One region of the Aeribacillus sp. FSL K6-8210 genome, then DNA from elsewhere that is predicted to be linked to it. Evidence: predicted binding sites of a transcription regulator. Region 1 holds the regulator's gene; the other holds the start of a gene.

The links. Region 1 encodes CtsR, which represses protease genes until heat stress. Its sites were predicted from a motif close to ATGGTCAATAAAGGTCAAACA; they were not measured.
Region 2: clpP (ATP-dependent Clp endopeptidase proteolytic subunit ClpP) is a predicted target of CtsR. The motif match lies at 1,967-1,987, and genes of this name have one in related genera.

Annotation. Positions count from the first base shown of each region.
Region 1 is NZ_CP150172.1:116,368-119,799, forward strand. It holds gene NSQ41_RS00620 (MgtC/SapB family protein) at 466-1,140, shown strand; gene NSQ41_RS00625 (CtsR family transcriptional regulator) at 1,382-1,843, shown strand; gene NSQ41_RS00630 (UvrB/UvrC motif-containing protein) at 1,858-2,406, shown strand; gene NSQ41_RS00635 (protein arginine kinase) at 2,408-3,432, shown strand, end outside.
Region 2 is NZ_CP150172.1:783,621-787,052, reverse strand. It holds gene NSQ41_RS03860 (acetyl-CoA hydrolase/transferase family protein) at 1-138, opposite strand, end outside; gene NSQ41_RS03855 (LytTR family DNA-binding domain-containing protein) at 272-916, opposite strand; tRNA gene NSQ41_RS03850 (tRNA-Arg) at 1,702-1,777, opposite strand; gene clpP (ATP-dependent Clp endopeptidase proteolytic subunit ClpP) at 2,042-2,620, shown strand; gene NSQ41_RS03840 (HPr family phosphocarrier protein) at 3,358-3,432, opposite strand, start outside.

The DNA.
Region 1 (3,432 bases):
GCTCAAGCCTCTTTTATCCTCTTGTAAATGGAAATATACAACAAACAGACAAAACAGCTTAAAACAGAACGAACAAAAACGACAAATTTACGAACAACTAAGAGCTCGCTTCTTCTGAAGATCCTCCGCATCTATTGCAATCAAGCTCGCTTTCTTTAAAACCTTCAATCGGAGTATAATTAATTGATCGCTACTTCAGAAGCATAAACTGTTCCATTCTTGAAGCATATGAGCAGTGAAAGCTTCGTTTGATTTTAAAGCCAGCTCTAAAAGTGCTTTTTTGTTTCATATCATTCTTAGTCTCATACTCAAGAACAATTGAATATTGAGCACTGTTCATCGCATATAATGGGAAAGTATAATACTGTATCATTTCAAAATTCATATATGGTCAGAACAACAAAAGTCATTATTCATATATGGCCAAATCAGAAAAAGTCATTTGGATGGTGAGGAGGAATGATAATGCCTGAGGAATGGAAAATTATGTTGATTCGCATTGTTTTAGCAGTCATTTTAAGTGGATTTATTGGCCTTGAACGAGAATTTAAACGGCATCCAGCAGGCTTTCGCACTCATTTGTTAGTTGGTGTCGGCTCCTGCATGATGATGCTGCTGTCTCTTTATGGCTTTGAAGAATATATGGATCGTTATGAAAATATTCGTTTTGACCCAGCAAGAATTCCTTCTTATGTCATTAGCGGCATTGGTTTTTTAGGTGCTGGAACGATATTAGTGAGAGGGGTTACGGTAAGAGGATTAACGACGGCAGCCTCGATTTGGGTTGTTGCAGGACTTGGCCTTGTTGTTGGGGCAGGAATGTATCCGCTGGCGATTTTTTCTACCTTGATTGTATTGTTGAGTTTGATCTTTCTCAATAAGGTGGAGGCTTTTTTTGCTGAGAAGTCAAGCAAAAAATGGATACAAGTTAATCTTCCAGAAGATGATTTGGTGGAATTTACTCGGAAACTTGAACAATTAAATATTTCTGTTTATAAAATTCATTTTACATTGTCAAAGCCAAAAGAAACTAAACATGCGAAGCGTTCATATTTACTTGAAATTGGCCTTCCAAAAGATGAAATGCCTGAAATCATAAACGAATTATTGAAATTTCAAGAAGTTAAAAAAGTTTTTTAAAGAGCGGGTTTTTTCCATATTGTAAATGGCAATATTATTAGTGAGCTTTTTTGTTGAAATGACACAAAAAAAAATTTATATTATAATTAAGGTCAAATATAGTCAAAGTCAAGTGACTAGTTGTTATCGTTTAGGAAATAAGCATTACGTAAACATCTTGCCTCCTATCCCTCAAGGATATTGCACATTTCTTGAGCGTTTTGCAATTCCAATCAAAAAGTTGAAGGAGGTGTTTTTCGAGGTGCGGAATATATCTGATATTATCGAGCAATATTTAAAGCATGTATTAGATTCTAGCGGAAAAGAAATTGTTGAAATTAAAAGAAGTGAAATTGCGGATAAATTTCAATGTGTTCCATCGCAAATCAATTACGTGATCAACACTCGTTTTACAATTGAACGGGGTTACATTGTCGAAAGCAAAAGGGGTGGAGGCGGTTATATCCGAATTATGAAAATTCGAATCAATGACCGTATCCAGCTGATCAATCAAATTTTAAATGCCATTGGTAAAAGGCTGTCACAATCGTCGGCGGAGGATATTATTTTGAGATTGGCTGATGAAGAGGTTATTTCAGAAAGAGAAGCGAAAATTATGTTGAGCGTAATTGATCGGTCTGTTTTATATATTGATTTGCCTGATCGAGACGAATTGAGGGCAAGGATGATGAAGGCGATGCTCACCTCGTTAAAATACAAGTGAGGATGTGATGGACGATGATTTGTCAAGAATGTCATGAAAGGCCCGCTACTTTCCACTTTACAAAAATTATCAACGGCGAAAAGACTGAAGTGCATATATGTGAAAAATGTGCACAGGAAAAAAGTGATGTATTCATATTCAATATGAATCCAGGCTTTTCTATAAACAACTTATTGTCCGGATTATTAAATATGGACAGCGCCATTAGCAGCCAAGGGCAAAATGTTTTCAAGAAAAATCAGGTCATTCAATGTGAGAAATGTAATATGACGTTTGATCAATTTACGAAAATTGGTAAATTCGGGTGCTCCCATTGTTACAAAACGTTTTATCACCAAATTACCCCGATTTTAAAACGTGTTCATGGCGGGAATACAACTCACGGCGGTAAAGTGCCGAAACGGACCGGTGGAAGTATTCATTTGAAAAAGCGCCTGAAAATGCTTAAACAGGAACTGCAAGAATTAATTGCGAAAGAGGAATTCGAAAGAGCAGCTCAAGTTCGGGATGAAATTCGGTCCATTGAAGCGAAGATAAATGGACGGAACGAAAGGGGAGTATGACATGTCCTTTCAAAAATTTATTCGTTCAGCCATGAGCCCTTGGATGAATCAAGAAGGACCTGATTCCGATATTGTGCTGAGCAGCCGAGTCAGATTGGCGCGAAATATAGAAAATATCAGCTTTCCTACCATTATGTCGAATGAAGAAGCCTTGGCTGTTTTAAATACATTTGAAGAATCATTTTCACAAAGAGTGTTTGACGGTTTAGGAACATTCGTGCTGCTGAAAATGAATGAACTTCAGCCTATTCAAAAACGCGTACTTGTAGAGAAGCATTTGATTAGTCCTTATTTAATGGAAGAATCAGCACTTGGAGGGTGCCTTTTATCTGAAAACGAAGAAGTGAGCATCATGATAAACGAGGAGGATCATATTAGAATTCAATGTTTGTTCCCGGGCCTTCAGCTAAAAGAAGCGTTGAAAATGGCAATGAATCTTGACGATTGGATTGAGGAAAAAGTTGATTATGCATTTGATGAACATAGGGGCTACTTAACTAGCTGTCCAACAAATGTCGGTACCGGCTTGCGGGCTTCCGTGATGATGCACCTTCCAGGACTTGTCTTAACACAGCAGATTAACCAAATTATACCTGCTATCAATCAATTAGGATTGGTTGTGAGAGGTCGGTACGGAGAAGGAAGTGAAGCGATAGGTAATATATTCCAAATTTCGAACCAAATTACGCTAGGCAAATCAGAAGATGATATTGTCGATGATTTAATAGGTGTTGTCGGGCAATTAATTGCTCAAGAACGGGCTGCAAGAGATGCTTTATATAAAACGAATCCGCATCATCTAGAAGACCGTGTATATCGTTCTTACGGCACTCTCAAATACAGCAGAATTATTCCATCGAAAGAAGCAATTCAATGTTTATCAGATGTGCGCTTAGGAATTGACCTGGGAATTATTCAAAATGTTTCACGCAGTGTTTTAAATGAGCTTATGATTTTAATTCAGCCCGGATTTCTGCAACAATATTCAGGAGGAGTTCTACGGCCGAATGAACGGGATATTCGCAG
Region 2 (3,432 bases), 670 kb from region 1:
CGCTTTCGCATCACCCGCGCGTGTAAATCCGCTTAACCCTAAAGTCATCCCGTCTTTGATCCATGATGCGGCTTCATCAGCTGTGACTATTCGATCGCGCAAACGCAAATCTTCAATCCTTTCCAATTTATTGTCCATTTCCCCATCATCTCCCCTTTAATGAATTTAAAATTTATTTTACCGATAAAAGTTAATGGGGCAAGGTTTTGGGGATAAGTGACCGAAAATTCAGATAAACAACTCAATTTCCATACTAAAACAGAACGATTTTTTAAAATCCAAGCAATTTTCGAAAATAACTGGAGTAAGACTGACTGACAGGAATTTTATCACCGTTATTCATCAACAGCAAAAAAGTTGAATGCGCATCAGGGTAGATTTCCTTAATATGGTTGACATTCACAATAAAAGCCCGATGACAGCGAATAAAATAGTCCTTTGGAAGCAAGTATTCAAATTCCTGGAGAGAGTATTTATGCGTTCCTGAGCATCCTTCAGTGTACACATAGGTCTTTTTATCTTTTGCTTCTAAATACGCAACTTTCGAAAAAGGAATAGGAACCCATCCGTCATCAGTTTTGACGGTCACAACAGATTTTCCATCCGTCAAAGCAGGAAAAATCGCAGTGACGCATCCCTCAAGCTTTCCTTCCCAAAAAAACGGCACAGCCATCCCGTGATAAGGAACGCCAAACACATCGCGGTTAATAAACTCAGAAACCTTTTGTTTGGTGTGCAAAGCTTTATACGCAATCGTTCCTTTTCTTACCAAGTCTCCCGGTCTGATTTTCAAATCAATCCGTTTGCTCGGCCGGTAATAGATATATTCCTTTGTATTGGAAACAGCAATCGAAACTTCATCAGAAAACAATTCACCAATAACGTCTAAAATGGAAACTACTGAAATACGTTCCATTCTTCAACACCCTTCGTGATCTATAAATCTTGCAAGATATTATTATTTTACATCTTTTTTCACCCTTTTTGGCATAGTTCTTATCGAGTGCGACTAATATCGTCACCTTTTTCAAATAGTTTACGATAAAAAATACCCGAAATTTCTGACTATTCAACTTAGTTTGCCCTTTGTTCTCACTCTAACATTAGTTTAATAGCACCATAGTCACGAAATCCCGTAAATACCTATATCTTTGACGTTTCATAGCCTCTTTACTTGCGTGTCTGTAGGCACAAAGATTCGTTGTTTATCCTTATTAATTTTGGCATTTTTTTTGACGAGACTTTCTTCAAATAATACCGTATTTATGTAGCTTTCTAAAAATCGATTTAATAGCACCGAAAAGAATATCCACGGTTACAGATGACGTATTAAATGTACCGTCTAATTTGGTCAGTAGTAAGATCTCTAAAACCGACAACATCTATAAAATTTTTTCAAGAACTTCAATAATCGGTACTCGTTCGTCCTGGATAGCTTCCGTTTTGTAAATGATCTTAGCGTATTTTAATCCTTCTGCAACCGTCATATAATCGAGATTACATCTACAATCAGATGTCTTGAAACTACCTTTCTAGCCTTTTTCGCATAATAAAAACCTCCAAAATTTTTCATTTTGGAGGCACGCGGTCTCTTTGATTCAGTGGGACGGAAACCTTGCGAAAATACGTTGTCCGTTTTTCGGTAGTTTCCGTCCGTTGAACGACTTCTAAATCGCTCAAACCCTTGTTGCTCTAGGCTTACGCGCTCGGAGGGACTCGAACCCCCGACGGACGTGGTACCGGAAACCACCGCTCTATCCAACTGAGCTACGAGCGCATTTTTCAAATGTCACGAATTATATTATAATCGAACCGAACAGTATATGCAAGAATAAATTTTGCTTAATTATCCATCGTGTCAAAATTGATTTGAAAAATTCATTTTTCATCGTTGTTTGAAAAATGAAAAATGAGGGTATGATGGTACATGTATTGATCTTATAAATAATTATATATAAAAGTTTTTTGTTTGACCTTTATTGACCTTTTATGTATGATGGAATAGAAATGACTTTAACTTTGATGTGAGGGAGGAAACATAATGAATTTAATACCGACTGTTATTGAACAGACAAACCGTGGTGAACGTGCTTACGATATTTATTCAAGATTGTTAAAAGACCGCATTATTATCCTTGGTACGCCAATTGATGATCATGTTGCAAACTCCATCGTTGCTCAGCTTCTTTTCTTGGCAGCGGAGGATCCTGAAAAAGATATTTCCCTTTACATTAACAGCCCGGGCGGATCAATTACTGCTGGCATGGCGATTTATGATACGATGCAATTTATTAAACCTGATGTATCCACGATGTGTATAGGAATGGCTGCTTCCATGGGAGCATTCTTATTGGCGGCAGGTGCAAAAGGAAAACGTTTTGCCCTTCCGAATAGTGAAGTAATGATCCATCAACCGTTAGGAGGCGCGCAAGGTCAGGCAACTGACATTGATATTGCAGCTAGACGAATTCTCTCTTTAAGAGATAAATTGAACAGAATTTTATCTGAAAACACTGGCCAGCCTCTTGAAGTAATTGAACGTGATACGGACCGCGACAATTTCATGTCAGCTGAACGTGCAAAAGAATATGGGTTGATTGACAAAGTTTTAACAAAATAAAAGCTGCCTCAAATAGGAAGACAAAAAAAATTTAAACATATCAAGCAGACAGTATAAAAATAAACCGCTGCTTCATACCTTCACACATTTGAATGAGGAGCAAATGTCAAGAATGATCTTGACAGCAGCTCCTCATTCAACTTTTTGGCCGGAATCGTCAGCTTTACGTTTTCGAAAAGCCGTTAACTGCCGATATTGCTTTAATCTAAGCCCAAAATGCGGATCGAGCCGGATGAAGGATTAAATATGCTTTCGGAGAGCCTGTGTAAACCGTATTTTGCTGAAGTTTTTTTCTGGACACCTGCTGGCAAAAACAAGTGTTATAATCGATTTTTTCATGTTATAAAAGGGCTAGAATCTCTCTTTATCCATTCAGCTGTAAGTCATTCGAACCATATCAAAGCACGTTTGTTTTTTCTTGAATGTTGATCGCAGATTTATGAAAAAATAGTATTTACACCAAATATATTGCTCGGATTCGCCCCGCTCTTTCGCAATAATTTGAAATCCAAAAGTTCCAGTTAAGAACCTTCACGAAGCTCTCTCCCAACATAAGATTTATCATAACTTTTCTATGAACGAATGGATCAGCACCCGAAGCCATTTCGTCTTCATATCAGTTTTAGCAAAAATAAAGCCCTCTTGTGGCTGACAGCGGTTGTTTCCTGCTTTCTCCCACAAGAGAGGCAATATCCATCCATTGATGAATTTTGTGGCAATTTTTTTGTGTGTTCACATTAATTTTCGTTTTGAATGTAGTTGATAAGCGCTTCTAATGCTTCTTCCTCATCGTTTCCTTCTGCGATCAATGT